2 regions of the Streptomyces sp. NBC_01410 genome follow, and region 1 is predicted to be linked to the other one. Evidence: predicted binding sites of a transcription regulator. Region 1 holds the regulator's gene; the other holds the start of a gene.

Region 1 (7,357 bases):
CGGATAAAAGTTGAGTGGGGTCGACTCAGCTCTGTTGACGTCGTCGGCTCGGTCATGCATCCTTGAGCCAGATCCACTCAAGTCAGCTGGAGGAATTGAAATGGCACGTGCGGTCGGCATCGACCTGGGCACGACTAACTCCGTCGTCAGCGTTCTGGAGGGCGGCGAGCCCACCGTCATCACCAACGCCGAGGGTGCCAGGACCACGCCGTCCGTCGTCGCCTTCGCGAAGAACGGTGAGGTGCTGGTCGGCGAGGTAGCGAAGCGTCAGGCAGTCACGAACGTCGACAGGACCATCCGGTCGGTCAAGCGCCACATGGGCACCGACTGGAAGATCGAGCTCGACGGGAAGACCTTCAACCCGCAGCAGATGAGCGCCTTCATCCTGCAGAAGCTGAAGCGCGACGCGGAGTCCTACCTCGGCGAGAAGGTCACCGACGCGGTGATCACCGTCCCGGCGTACTTCAACGACTCCGAGCGTCAGGCCACCAAGGAGGCCGGTGAGATCGCGGGTCTGAACGTCCTGCGTATCGTCAACGAGCCGACGGCGGCCGCCCTGGCCTACGGCCTCGACAAGGACGACCAGACCATCCTCGTCTTCGACCTCGGTGGCGGCACCTTCGACGTGTCGCTGCTGGAGATCGGCGACGGCGTCGTCGAGGTGAAGGCCACCAACGGTGACAACCACCTCGGTGGTGACGACTGGGACCAGCGCGTCGTCGACTACCTGGTGAAGCAGTTCGCCAACGGTCACGGCGTGGACCTGTCCAAGGACAAGATGGCTCTCCAGCGTCTCCGCGAGGCCGCGGAGAAGGCGAAGATCGAGCTGTCGTCGTCCACCGAGACGAACATCAACCTGCCCTACATCACGGCCTCCGCCGAGGGCCCGCTGCACCTGGACGAGAAGCTCACGCGCGCTCAGTTCCAGCAGCTCACCGCGGACCTCCTGGAGCGCTGCAAGACGCCGTTCCACAACGTCATCAAGGACGCCGGCATCCAGCTGTCCGAGATCGACCACGTGGTTCTGGTCGGCGGCTCGACCCGTATGCCCGCCGTCGCCGAGCTCGTCAAGGAGCTCACCGGCGGCCAGGACGCCAACAAGGGTGTGAACCCCGACGAGGTCGTCGCCATCGGTGCCGCTCTTCAGGCCGGTGTCCTCAAGGGTGAGGTCAAGGACGTCCTGCTCCTCGACGTGACCCCGCTGTCCCTCGGTATCGAGACCAAGGGCGGCATTATGACCAAGCTGATCGAGCGCAACACCACGATCCCGACCAAGCGTTCCGAGATCTTCACGACGGCCGAGGACAACCAGCCGTCCGTGCAGATCCAGGTCTACCAGGGCGAGCGCGAGATCGCGGCGTACAACAAGAAGCTCGGGATGTTCGAGCTGACCGGTCTGCCGCCGGCCCCGCGCGGGGTCCCGCAGATCGAGGTCGCCTTCGACATCGACGCCAACGGCATCATGCACGTGACCGCGAAGGACCTGGGCACGGGCAAGGAGCAGAAGATGACCGTCACCGGCGGCTCCTCGCTGCCGAAGGACGAGGTCGACCGGATGCGCCAGGAGGCCGAGCAGTACGCGGACGAGGACCACCGCCGCCGCGAGGCCGCCGAGTCCCGCAACCAGGGCGAGCAGCTCGTCTACCAGACCGAGAAGTTCCTCAAGGACAACGAGGACAAGGTCCCCGGTGACGTCAAGACCGAGGTCGAGACCGCGCTCACCGAGCTGAAGGAGAAGCTCAAGGGCGAGGACACGGCCGAGATCCGCACGGCGACCGAGAAGGTCGCCGCGGTCAGCCAGAAGCTCGGCCAGGCGATGTACGCCAACGCCGCCCCCGAGGGTGGCGCGGCCCCCGGCGCCGATGGCGCCCAGGCCGGTGAGCAGCCCCAGGCCGAGGACGATGTGGTCGACGCCGAGATCGTCGACGACGAGAAGCCGAAGAAGGACGGTGCCGCGTGACGGAGGAGACCCCGGGTTTCGAGGAGAAGCCCGACGTCCCCTCAGGCGCCACCTCTGACGACGCCGCCGCGTCCGCCGAGTCCTCCGAGAGGGAGGGCCCGGCGGCCCCGGCAGGGGACGCAGCAGCAAAGATCGCAGGCCTGACGGCTCAGCTGGACCAGGTGCGTACGGCGCTCAACGAGCGCACCGCGGACCTCCAGCGGCTCCAGGCCGAGTACCAGAACTACCGCCGTCGTGTGGAGCGCGACCGGATCACGGTCAAGGAGATCGCCACGGCGTCTCTGCTGACCGAGCTCCTGCCCATGCTCGACGACATCGGCCGTGCGCGTGATCACGGGGAGCTGGTGGGCGGGTTCAAGTCGGTTGCCGAGTCTCTCGAGACGGCCGCAGCCAAGATGGGCCTGCAGCAGTTCGGCAAGGAGGGCGAGCCCTTCGACCCGACGATCCACGAGGCCCTGATGCACTCGTACGCACCGGATGTCACCGAGACCACGTGCGTCGCGGTCCTGCAGCCGGGGTATCGCATCGGCGAACGGACCATCAGGCCCGCACGGGTCGCGGTGGCCGAGCCCCAGCCGGGCGCGGCGCCCGCGACCTCGAAGGACGAGACGGCGAACGACGAGGAGAGCGGTGGCCCGGACGAGGGCTGACGCAATGATTGTCCGAGAGGAGGGACGTCGATGAGCACGAAGGACTTCGTCGAGAAGGACTACTACAAGGTCCTCGGCGTCCCCAAGGACGCCACCGAGGCCGAGATCAAGAAGGCGTACCGGAAGCTCGCCCGCGAGTTCCACCCGGACGCCAACAAGGGCGATGCCAAGGCGGAGGAGCGCTTCAAGGAGATCTCCGAGGCCCATGACATCCTCGGCGACCCGAAGCGGCGCAAGGATTACGACGAGGCACGCGCCCTCTTCGGCAACGGTGGCTTCCGCGCCGGTGCGCCGGGCGGCCCCGGCGGCTCCTTCAACTTCGACCTGGGCGACCTCTTCGGCGGCGCCCAGGGCGGCACGCAAGGGGGCGCCGGCGGCTTCGGCGGCGGTCTCGGCGATGTCTTCGGCGGGCTGTTCAACCGCGGCGCCGGCCCGGGTACGCGTACCCAGCCGCGCCGTGGCCAGGACATCGAGTCCGAGGTGACGCTCAGCTTCACCGAAGCGGTCGACGGGGCCACGGTCCCGCTGCGGATGTCCAGCTCGGCCGCCTGCAAGGCCTGTTCGGGCACCGGCGACAAGAACGGCACGCCCCGCGTGTGCCCGACCTGTGTCGGCACCGGCCAGGTCTCGCGCGGCGGCAGCGGCTCCTTCTCGCTCACCGACCCGTGCGTGGACTGCAAGGGCCGCGGGCTGATCGCGCAGGACCCCTGCGAGGTCTGCAAGGGCAGCGGGCGCGCCCGTTCCTCGCGCACCATGCAGGTCCGGATCCCGGCGGGCGTCTCCGACGGCCAGCGGATCCGGCTGCGCGGCAAGGGAGCCCCCGGCGAACGGGGCGGCCCGGCGGGCGACTTGTACGTGGTCGTGCATGTCGACTCCCATCCGGTCTTCGGCCGCAAGGGCGACAACCTCACGGTCACCGTGCCCGTCACCTATACGGAGGCGGCGCTCGGCGGCGAGGTGAAGGTGCCCACGCTCGGCGGTCCGCCGGTCACGCTGAAGCTGCCCGCGGGGACACCCAACGGCCGTACGATGCGTGCCCGCGGCAAGGGCGCGGTCCGCAAGGACGGCACCCGCGGCGACCTGCTGGTCACCGTCGAGGTCGCGGTCCCCAAGGAGCTGGGCGACAAGGCGAAGGAAGCGCTGGAGGCCTACCGCGAAGCCACCGCGGACGAGGACCCGCGGGCCGAGCTGTTCCAGGCCGCGAAGGGAGCATGAGATGGACGGTCGTCGCCGCAACCCCTACGAACTGACCGACGAGTCGCCGGTGTACGTCATTTCGGTGGCGGCCCAGCTCTCGGGCTTGCATCCGCAGACGCTGCGGCAGTACGACCGGCTTGGTCTCGTGTCCCCCGACCGCACCGCGGGACGGGGCCGCCGATACAGTGCCCGTGACATCGAACTGCTGCGCACCGTCCAGCAGTTGTCGCAGGACGAGGGCATCAACCTGGCCGGAATCAAGCGCATCATCGAACTGGAGAACCAGGTCGCTGCGCTTCAGCAAAGGGTTGTCGAGCTGTCGGCCGCAGTCGAGGGAGCGGCTGCGGCGATGCAGCAGCGCGAGGCCCAGGTGCATGCCTCCTACCGGCGCGATCTCGTGCCGTACCAGGATGTGCAGCAGGCGAGCGCGCTGGTGGTCTGGCGACCCAAGCGTTCCGAATAGGCCATGTCTCGGTCCGAAGGGGCGGTGGAGCAACGCGAGTTGCTCCACCGCCCCTTCTGCATATGGGTTTCGGTCAGGTTCAGGACTGGTGTTCCAGCATTCCCGACTGGGCGATCAGATAGCCCAGCTGGGTCCGGCTGCCGCTGCCCAACGAGGAGCCCAGCTTGGCGATATGGGCCCGGCAGGTACGGACGTTCATCCCGAGCCGGCGGGCGATCGCCTCGTCCACATGCCCTTCTACCAGCAGTTTCGCGATCGAGCGCTGGATGCCGGTGATGCCGTCCAGGTCCGGTCCGTAACTGATCGGCTCCTCCCACGCGATGCCGTGCAGCCAGAACTGCTCGAAGACGCCGACCAGATACTCGACGATGCCCTTGTGCCGCAGTTCCAGCGCGGACAGCCGGTCGCTGCTCGCCGGGATGAAGGCCACTCTCCGGTCCACGATGATCAGCCGGTCGATGATCTCCTCCAGCGTGCGCACCTCCACGCCGGAGGGCCCCACCTGCTCCATGTAGGCGAGCGTGGCGGGGTGGTGGCGGGCCGTGTGCTGGTAGAGCGTGCGCATGCGGACGCCGCGGTCGATGAGCGGCTCCACGCGGCGCAGCGCCTTTTCCAGGATGTGCGGCTGTCGCCCGCTGCCGGGCTGGACAGTGAGAAGCTCCTCGGTGCAGTCTGCGGTGACCTGGTCGAGGGTTGTGTTGATGCGGTTGAGGCCCTCGAGGACGGTAATCCCTTGTGGGACCGTGGAGTTCTGAGCGGTGAACGCCATGAATGGCTCAAGAGCATCGGTCAGAGCGACAGTTCGTCGTCGGCGCTCTTGGATCTCCCGCTCAATGGGGTGTATCAGCTGTGTCAGCGCAGTGGTCGGCGGGACCGGTCGGAGCCACTGAGCGTCGTCGGGATCCGGGTGCAGCAGGGCGAGATCGAAGAGGCAGGGTGTTGATTCCGCCTCTGACCGGGCTATACGCCCGGTGCGCAGTGCGGTGATGTAGAGACTTTTCCCCGCCTCGCACAGCTCGCCGTCTGCGTGAGGGTGTCCCGTTTCGCCCTCATTAGATGGCATATGCACCCCCTCAGGCTCCTGCATTACAGGAACATGATGCCTGCCGTCGCTGGTGCAAGCGTTCGGAGTGAGACATCGTCTTATGCGCGGGGGAGGAGGAATGATCAAAAGAGGTGGAGATCACCCATGTCTAGGACGCTACGTGCTCTTTGTGCTCTTGCCATAGCGGCGGCCGCGCTCGGTGCGGTGGCCTCCGGTGAGCCCTCCTGGGGTAGCTCTCCCGCCAGCGCGGTGACGGCAGCTCCTGGGGAACCGTCGTGGGGTTTCGCTCCCGCTGACGCTGTGGCCGGAACGCCCGGTGAGCCCTCCTGGGGCGTCGTGGCACCGGCGGATGCGTCGGCTCCCGGTGAGCCTTCATGGGGTGTCGCTCCGGCTGACGCCGCGGGCACGCCCGGTGAGCCCTCATGGGGTGTCGCTCCGGCCCGCACGGACGCATGACCGTTCCACCGGACGACCGGGTCTTCCGGCGTGAGATGGCTACGGCTTATCGATCGGGGTGGCATTTCATCGACCTCGTCACGGCAATCCCCCACCGTGGCGACTCGTTGATGGTCACCCTCTTCGGAGAGCCGATTGTCGTGGCACGCGAGGAGGACGAAGACGTCCGTGCGTATCGGTGCCTTCGCCGGCCCCGTGGAGCTCCGCAGCCCGTCCGCTGTGCCATCCGGTACGGCATGATTTTCGTCAATCTCGATCAACGTGATCACCAGTTGGTCGAGCCCGACACCACCACCGCCACCCCCCGCAGTGCCTGAGCGGTTCCCCCGTCGTTGTAAATCGCTCAGGCGCTTCCCCCACACAGCGGCGCCATCGTGGACCTGAAACGCGATGGCGCCGCTGTGCTTTTCCCGTACGGAAGCCATGTACGGGAAGGTGAGCCCGGCTAGGCCCGGCCCATCGCCCGCGTCAGGGCGATCTCGATCAGCACCCGGTCCGGATTCGGGGCCGGTGTGCGCCCGTAGCGTTCCGCGTAACGCTCCACCGCGTCCGCGATGAGCTCGGGCTCCGTGCGGACCCTCGCGCGGCCCTCCAGGGTCGCCCAGCGCCCCTTGTCGACCTGGCAGACCGCGACCGGCGCCCCGTCCGGGCCCGCGGCCAGGATGTTTGCGACCTTGTGGCTGTGCTTATTGGTGATGACGCGCGCGAATCCGCCCTCCGGGTCGTACGTGACGCCGACCGCGACGACGTGAGGGGTGCCGTCCTGGCGCGGGGTCGTCAGTGTGCACATGTGGTACTCACGCCAGAAGGTGAGGAAGGACGCGTCGGGACTGCGCGGATCGATGGCCATGCCCCGGAACCTACCGGCGGCGGCTACCCTTTCACAGGTTGAGTGGAATAGACTCAACTTTGTGCACGCTGAATGAGTCAGTGTGAGGGAACAGGCCCCTACCAGCGAGGAGGAGAGACCGCAGTGGACGCCGAGCTGACCAACAAGAGCCGGGATGCGCTCAACGCCGCCACCAGTCGGGCGGTGTCCGCCGGGCATCCCGATCTGACCCCCGCGCATCTGCTGCTCGCGCTGCTCGCGGGCGAGGACAACGAGAACATCGTGGATCTGCTGGCCGCCGTCGAGGCGGACCAGGTGGCCGTGCGCGCCGGGGCCGAGCGGGTGCTCGCGGCCCAGCCCAGCGTGACCGGCTCGACCGTCGCCCCGCCCCAGCCCAACCGGGAGCTGCTGGCGGTCATCGCCGACGCCGACCGGCGGGCCAAGGAGCTCGGCGACGAGTATCTGTCCACCGAGCACCTGCTCATCGGTATCGCCGCCAAGGGCGGGCGGGCCGGAGAGGTGCTGGCCCGGCAGGGGGCCACGGCGAAGAAGCTGCAGGACGCGTTCGAGAAGGTAAGGGGAGGGCGCCGGGTGACAACCCCCGACCCCGAGGGGCAGTACAAGGCACTGGAGAAGTTCGGTACGGACTTCACCGCCGCCGCCCGCGAGGGCAAGCTCGACCCGGTCATCGGCCGGGACCAGGAGATCCGCCGGGTCGTCCAGGTGCTGTCCCGCCGCACCAAGAACAACCCGGTGC
Region 2 (7,357 bases), 1.1 Mb from region 1:
GGCCTCAAGGACGAGGCGATCGCGCGCCGCCTGGGCGTCCATGTGCACACGGCGCGCAGAAGGATCAGCCGTCTGCTGGAGACGCTCGGCGCCGAGACCCGCTTCCAGGCCGGGGCGCAGGCGACCTTGCGGGGCTGGCTGGACTGACGGCCGCAAACAGGCAAGATGGCCGGATGAAGTGGATCGCTCCGGGGCGCCGCCCGAAGAGGCTGCTGAGGTGGCCCGCTATAGCCCTGCTCGCCGCCACGACGGCGTGCGGCGGTCCGGTTTCGGCCGCGCCCGACGCGGGGGACGAGTCCCCCTTGCCGCCGCCGCCCGCGCCACAGTCCTCGGCGACTGCTTTCGCGGGCCTGTCGTCGGCCGGCGTGCTGCTCGACAAGGACGGCCAGCACTTCTGTTCCGCGAGCGTCGTCGGCAGCCCCAAGGGCAATGTCATCGCCACCGCCGCGCACTGTGTCTTCGAGTACGGCAGCTATATGGAGAACGTCACCTTCGCCCCCAGCTTCAGCGGCCCGGGTGCGGGCAAGGCGCCGTACGGACGGTGGAAGGTCCGCGCCATCCAGGTGGACGCCCGCTGGCGCGCCGACGCCGAGGACTCCGACACCGTGGACTACGCCTTCCTGACGCTGGAGCCGGACGCCAAGGGCCGCAACGTCCAGGACATCGTGGGCGGGACGCCCGTCGACTGGACGGCGGTGCCGGCCGGCCGGGTCACGGTCGTCGGCTACCCCAACCCCGACCACAATCCGGACAACCGCCCGATCGCCTGCACCACCGACACCGAGCCGGATCCCGAACTGGCCGGATCCGTACGGATGGACTGCTCCGGTTTCTGGGACGGCACGAGCGGCGGTCCCTGGCTCGCGGGCTACCGGGACCCGAAGCATCCGGGCCGCCTCATCGGGGTGACCAGCGGCGGCGACACGGACAGTGTGTCGACGGCGGTGCGCTTCAACGCGAACGCGCGCCGGCTGTACGACAAGGCCGCGAAGCAGTAGCGCGGAGCCGTGGGGGGAAGGTCAAAGACCTTCCCCCCACGGCTCGTCGATCGTGCTCAGGCCGCGGCCTGCACCGGCACATCCGCCGGTGCGAGCGCGATCTCCAGCACCTGGAGCACATCCGTGACCGGGTGCACGTCCAGCTTCTCGAGGACCTCCGCCGGGACGTCGTCCAGGTCCGCCTCGTTCCGCTTGGGGATCACGACCGTGGTGATGCCGGCCCGGTGCGCGGCGAGCAGCTTCTGCTTCAGACCGCCGATCGGCAGGACCCGCCCGGTCAGCGACACCTCACCCGTCATCGCCACATCCGTACGCACCAGGCGCCCGGACAGCAGCGACGCGAGCGCCGTCGTCATCGTGATGCCCGCGCTCGGGCCGTCCTTGGGGACCGCGCCCGCCGGGAAGTGGATGTGCATGCCCCGGTCCTTGAGGTCGGCGACCGGAAGCTCCAGCTCCGCGCCGTGCGAGCGCAGGAAGCTCAGCGCGATCTGCGCGGACTCCTTCATCACGTCGCCGAGCTGTCCGGTCAGCGTCAGCCCCGCCGCGCCCGTCTCCGGGTCGGCGAGAGAGGCCTCGACGAACAGGACGTCACCGCCCGCGCCGGTGACGGCGAGGCCGGTGGCCACGCCCGGCACCGCCGTACGACGCTCGGCCGGGTCCTGCGCGGACTCGGGCACATGGTGCGGCCGCCCGATCAGGCCACGCAGCTGCTCGGCGCCGATCGTGAACGGCAGCTTCTGGTCGCCCAGTTCGTGCTGGGCCGCCACCTTGCGCAGCAGCCGGGCCACCGAACGCTCCAGGTTCCGCACGCCCGCCTCACGGGTGTACTCGCCCGCGAGCTTGCGCAGCGCCGACTCCTCGATGATCACCTCGCCGGGCTCCAGGCCCGCCCGCTCCAGCTGGCGCGGCAGCAGGTGGTCCCGGGCGATGACGACCTTCTCGTCCTCGGTGTAGCCGTCGAGCCTGACCAGCTCCATCCGGTCGAGCAGAGCTTCCGGGATCGCCTCCAGCACATTGGCCGTGGCCAGGAAGACGACATCGCTCAGGTCGAGTTCGACCTCCAGGTAGTGGTCGCGGAAGGTGTGGTTCTGCGCCGGGTCCAGGACTTCGAGCAGGGCGGCCGCGGGGTCGCCGCGGAAGTCGGAGCCGACCTTGTCGATCTCGTCGAGCAGGACGACCGGGTTCATCGAACCGGCCTCCTTGATCGCCCGGACGATCCGGCCCGGCAGGGCGCCGACGTAGGTGCGCCGGTGGCCGCGGATCTCCGCCTCGTCCCGTACGCCGCCGAGCGCGACCCGTACGAACTTGCGTCCCATGGCGTGCGCCACGGACTCGCCGAGCGACGTCTTTCCCACGCCGGGCGGGCCGACGAGCGCCAGAACCGCGCCCCCGCGCCGCCCGCCGACCACGCCCAGCCCCCGGTCGGCGCGCCGCTTGCGCACCGCCAGGTACTCGGTGATCCGTTCCTTCACGTCCTGCAGACCCGAGTGCTCGGCGTCCAGGATCGCCTTGGCGCCCTGGATGTCGTACCCGGCCGCGCTGTCATCAGTTCTTTCGTTCCAGGGCAGTTCGAGGACGGTGTCGAGCCAGGTGCGGATCCAGGAACCCTCGGGGCTCTGGTCACTGGAACGCTCCAGCTTCTCGACCTCCTTGAGGGCGGCATCGCGCACCTTCTCGGGGAGGTCGGCGGCCTCGACACGGGCCCGGTAGTCGTCGGACTCGTCCGCAGCGTCGGTGGCCCCGCCGTTGAGTTCGCGCAGCTCCTTGCGTACGGCTTCGAGCTGGCGGCGCAGCAGGAACTCGCGCTGCTGCTTGTCGACGCCTTCCTGGACGTCCTTGGCGATCGACTCGGCGACGTCCTGCTCGGCGAGGTGCTCGCGCAGCTGCTGGGTGGCGAGCTTGAGGCGGGCCACCGGTTCGGCGGTCTCCAGGAGTTCGATCTTCTGGGCGGTGGTCAGGAAGGGTGAGTAGCCGGAGTTGTCGGCGAGCTGCGAGACGTCGTCGATCTGCTGGACGCGGTCGACGACCTGCCAGGCGCCGCGCTTCTTCAGCCAGTCGGTGGCAAGTGCCTTGTACTCCTTGACCAGCTCGGTGACCGAGCCGGGCAGCGGATCGGGCAGGGTCTCCTCGACGCGCGAGCCCTCGACCCAGAGCGCGGCGCCCGGGCCCGTGGTCCCCGCGCCGATCTTCACCCGGCCGCGGCCGCGGATGAGCGCGCCGGGGTCACCGTCCGAGAGCCGGCCGACCTGCTCGACGGTCCCGAGCACGCCGGTCGCCGCGTACGTTCCGTCGACGCGTGGAACAAGCAGCACGGTCGGCTTGCTTGCACCACTGGAACGCGCGGCGGCCTGAGCGGCCTCCACCGCGGCTCGTACGTCGTTGTCGGACAGGTCGAGCGGCACCACCATTCCGGGCAGCACGACCTCGTCGTCGAGCGGCAGCACGGGCAGGGTGAGCGGTGTGGACGTCGAAGCCATGATCTCCCCTTAGGCAGTCAAGTTGAGCTGTATGGACTCAATGCATGAAGCCGCGGAGTTGTTCCCCCGGGGGCGTTCGCTCTGAGCGATCAGGCATGGCGCAATTTCCCAGAGGCCCGCCGACTGATCGGCCACACTGCAGCGAGAGGCCGATGACATGTGCTCGTGCGATACGGACGGCAGGTGGGCGCGTGCGAGGGACGAGGCAGGGCCGGTGCGGGGCGGCGGGAATGCTGCTGGGTGTCCTGCTGGCGGCGGGGTGCGCGTCCGGCGAAGGCGCGGACGATGGCGGGGATTCAACCCGCGCGGAGCCCTCTGCTCCCACGACGCCCGCCCCTACGACGCCCGCCCCCACGACGCCTGCCGCCGCGCGGCCGCTCGTCCACGTGACCGTCACCGGTGGCATCGCCGGCGTACACAACGACCTTCTCGTCCGGGACGACGGGACCTACACCACGTCCACGAAGACCGGCCCCAAGGGCTCCGGCAGGATGACGCCCGCCGAGCTGGCAGAGCTCCGGCGGGCTCTGGAGAAGGCGGACTTCGCGCGGCTTCCCCGTGAGGCCACCGGCAGTCCCGTCGCGGACGGGTTCACCTACCGGATCACGTACGCGGGCCATACCGTCACCACGGACGAGACGACGCGGCTACCCGCCCTGCGGGACGTATTCGCCGCGCTCCCCGACGACTGACCGGCGCACCCGCTCACGCCCTCGCGACCAGCTGCGTACGACGGGCCAGCAGGCGATACCGGCCAGCAGCGCGAGCGGGTGGCCCCAGTTGGTGAGCGGATCCGCGAAGGCCAGCAGGTCCTGGACCTGCATCAGGACGACGAAGCCGAGCAGCGTCCCGCGCTGGATGGGGCCGAGCAGTCCGGCGAGGGCGCCGATGCTCGCCATCAGGCCGAAGCTGATGCCGTAGTCGAGGCGGTGCAGCGACGTGGCGGGCAGATGCCCGGCCATGACGGAGAGGGCCACGGGTATCTCGGTGGCCAGCGTTGCCCCTACATGACCCAGCAGGAACACCCCCGCGGTGCGCCGGCCGCCGATGCGGCGCTCCAGCGCGGTGAGGGTGAAGAGAAAGGCGACGGCGTACGGGGACGCCAGGCCGCCCGCGACCCAGAGGGCGCTGGCTCCCAGAACAAGGAGCGGGGTGTGGGCCAAATGGGCGACATCGGTACTGGATCCATGGAGCAGCAAGGAGACGGTCGCCGGGTCGCCGTACTCCACGAAGAGCGAGGTGGCGATCAGGACGAGCGCGTAGCCGAAGGTGAACGGCGTGCCGGTCGGCGTGGGCAGCAGCCACAGCGCGCGGCGCCACAGGGGCCGTCGCAGACACGGGGCGGGCGCGGGCGTCAGGGCCGGTGGGGGCGCGAGTGCGGGTGCCGCCGCCCGCGTCACCGTGCGCTGGGCCGGGATGGCGCCCAGCAGCTCCTGGCCCGTGGCCGGGTAGCGCGTCGAAAGCTGGTCCACGCGTGAGGCCCCTTTCGTCCAAGCCCGAACGAACCCCCACCCAACGCGATCACCATGACCCCCGTCTATGACCTGCGCCACACGAGGCAACCTTCGCGCCACCCGGAACGTCGTGTGCACGCCACACTGCGCCGACCAGCTGTGAGTCCACTGTGGATCAGCTGTGAATCGACCGGGAAGCGACTGCGGAACCGCCGGAGCCACACCGGCCGAAACCATTTGTCCCGCTCGCCCCATCCCGGCACCATGGCCACCTGCACTGTCCACCCCCGTCGCCAGGAGGTCACCGCCATGCCCCTTCATGCCGACGCACCCGTCACCCTCGACCGCCGCGAGGGGCCCCACGGGGAGGTCGTCCTGCGGCAGCGCGGCGAGCAATACGAGATCATCGCCAACGGGTGCTTCCTCATGGACACCTCCGACGGCCGCTCCGAGCGTCTGCTCGTCGACGCCGCCTACGACGCGCTGGCCACAGGCCGCACCGCCCCCGCCCCCGCCCTCCTCATCGGCGGACTCGGCGTCGGCTTCTCTCTGGCCCGCGCCGCGGCCAACCCCCACTGGCGACGTATCGCCGTCGTCGAGCGCGAGCAGGCGATCATCGACTGGCACCGTTCGGGACCGCTCGCACGGATCTCCGGCGACGCGCTCGCCGACCCCCGCAGCGTGATCCTTCACACGGACCTCGTCACCCATCTGGGCACGACCACGGACCGCTACGACGCACTTTGTCTGGACATCGACAATGGACCCGACTGGACCGTCACCGACGACAACGGAAACCTCTACTCACCGGCCGGACTCGCCGCCTGCCAGGGGCGGTTGGAGCCCGGCGGCGTGCTCGCCGTCTGGTCCGCCAAGCCCTCCCCCGCATTTGAGGACGCGTTGCGGAATGCCGGATTCACCGGGGTAAGAACCGAAGAGATCCGGGTTGCCCGGGGAGTACCCGACGTGGTCCATCTCGCTGTTCGCCCTGCGTAGCCGGGATGCCTTCAATGCCCTTACGCTGCTCACCTACACACGGGATCTACACCGGCATGCAGCTCGCGAGAACGCGTACAGGGGCGGGGCCATGGAGCAGACACACACCACGCACAACGGCGTCGCGGCCACACCCGGCGCCCAGCGCCGCGTGCTGGTCGTCGAGGACGACTCGACGATCGTCGATGCCATCGCCGCACGCCTGCGGGCCGAGGGCTTCCTCGTCCAGACGGCCGCGGACGGACCGGCCGCCGTCGACGCGGCCGAGGCCTGGCAGCCCGATCTGATGGTGCTTGACGTGATGCTGCCGGGCTTCGACGGCCTGGAGGTCTGCCGCCGGGTCCAGGCCCAGCGCCCGGTCCCCGTGCTGATGCTCACGGCGCGCGACGACGAGACGGACATGCTCGTCGGCCTCGGTGTCGGCGCCGACGACTACATGACCAAGCCGTTCTCGATGCGGGAGCTCGCGGCACGCGTGCATGTGCTGCTGCGCCGCGTCGAGCGCGCCGCACTCGCCGCCGTGACGCCGCGCAGCGGCATCCTGCGCCTCGGCGAGCTGGAGATCGACCACGCCCAGCGCCGGGTCCGGGTGCGCAGCGAGGACGTGCATCTCACCCCGACCGAGTTCGACCTGCTGGTCTGCCTGGCGAACACCCCCCGCGCCGTCCTCTCCCGCGAGCAGCTGCTCGCCGAGGTGTGGGACTGGGCCGACGCGTCCGGCACCCGTACCGTCGACAGCCACATCAAGGCCCTGCGCCGCAAGATCGGCGCCGAGCGCATCCGTACGGTCCACGGCGTCGGCTACGCGCTGGAGACGCCGGCGCCATGAGCGCCATGAGACGGCGGCGGCCCTGGGACGGGCTGCCCGCTCGCCAGGGCTGGCGGAACTGGCTGCGTTCGGTCTCCATCTCGATCTCGATCAAGACCAAGCTGGGCTCGCTCGTCGTCGTCTCGGTCTTCATCACCACCGGCCTGCTGCTGGTCGCCCTGCGCACCGAGACCGAGCTGCGCTTCATCACCGTCTTCTCGGTGATCGCCACGCTGCTGATCACCCAGTTCGTGGCGCACGGCCTGACCGCCCCGCTGGACGAGATGAACACGGTCGCCAAGGGCATATCGCACGGCGACTACACCCGCCGCGTGCGCGGCGCGGACCGCCGCGACGAGCTCGGCGACCTCGCGTCCACGATCAATCGCATGGCGGACGACCTGGAGGCCGTGGACCAGCACCGCAAGGAGCTGGTGGCCAATGTCTCGCACGAGCTGCGCACCCCGATCGCCGCGCTGCGCGCCGTGCTGGAGAACGTCGTCGACGGGGTCTCGGCCGCCGACCCGGAGACGATGCGTACGGCGCTGAAGCAGACGGAGCGCCTGGGCCGCCTGGTCGAGACGCTGCTGGATCTGTCCCGGCTCGACAACGGCGTCGTACCGC

What was found. The regulator HspR, encoded in region 1, represses chaperone genes until heat shock. The targets are predictions, from matches to a motif close to TTGAGNNNNNNNNNCTCAA.
Positions count from the first base shown of each region.
Region 2: a site for HspR is predicted at 3,498-3,516, ahead of lon (endopeptidase La). Genes of this name have one in related genera too.

Region 1 covers NZ_CP109530.1:4,655,962-4,663,318, forward strand. Annotated here, with positions in the region: gene dnaK (molecular chaperone DnaK) at 101-1,960, shown strand; gene grpE (nucleotide exchange factor GrpE) at 1,957-2,610, shown strand; gene dnaJ (molecular chaperone DnaJ) at 2,641-3,825, shown strand; gene OG741_RS21380 (heat shock protein transcriptional repressor HspR) at 3,827-4,270, shown strand; gene OG741_RS21385 (helix-turn-helix transcriptional regulator) at 4,350-5,333, opposite strand; gene OG741_RS21390 ((2Fe-2S)-binding protein) at 5,768-6,088, shown strand; gene OG741_RS21395 (pyridoxamine 5'-phosphate oxidase family protein) at 6,217-6,621, opposite strand; gene clpB (ATP-dependent chaperone ClpB) at 6,745-7,357, shown strand, end outside.
Region 2 covers NZ_CP109530.1:5,757,831-5,765,187, reverse strand. Annotated here, with positions in the region: gene OG741_RS26700 (helix-turn-helix domain-containing protein) at 1-147, shown strand, start outside; gene OG741_RS26695 (trypsin-like serine peptidase) at 174-998, shown strand; gene lon (endopeptidase La) at 1,055-3,475, opposite strand; gene OG741_RS26685 (protealysin inhibitor emfourin) at 3,667-4,167, shown strand; gene OG741_RS26680 (rhomboid-like protein) at 4,123-4,947, opposite strand; gene OG741_RS26675 (spermidine synthase) at 5,239-5,925, shown strand; gene OG741_RS26670 (response regulator transcription factor) at 6,017-6,754, shown strand; gene OG741_RS26665 (ATP-binding protein) at 6,760-7,357, shown strand, end outside.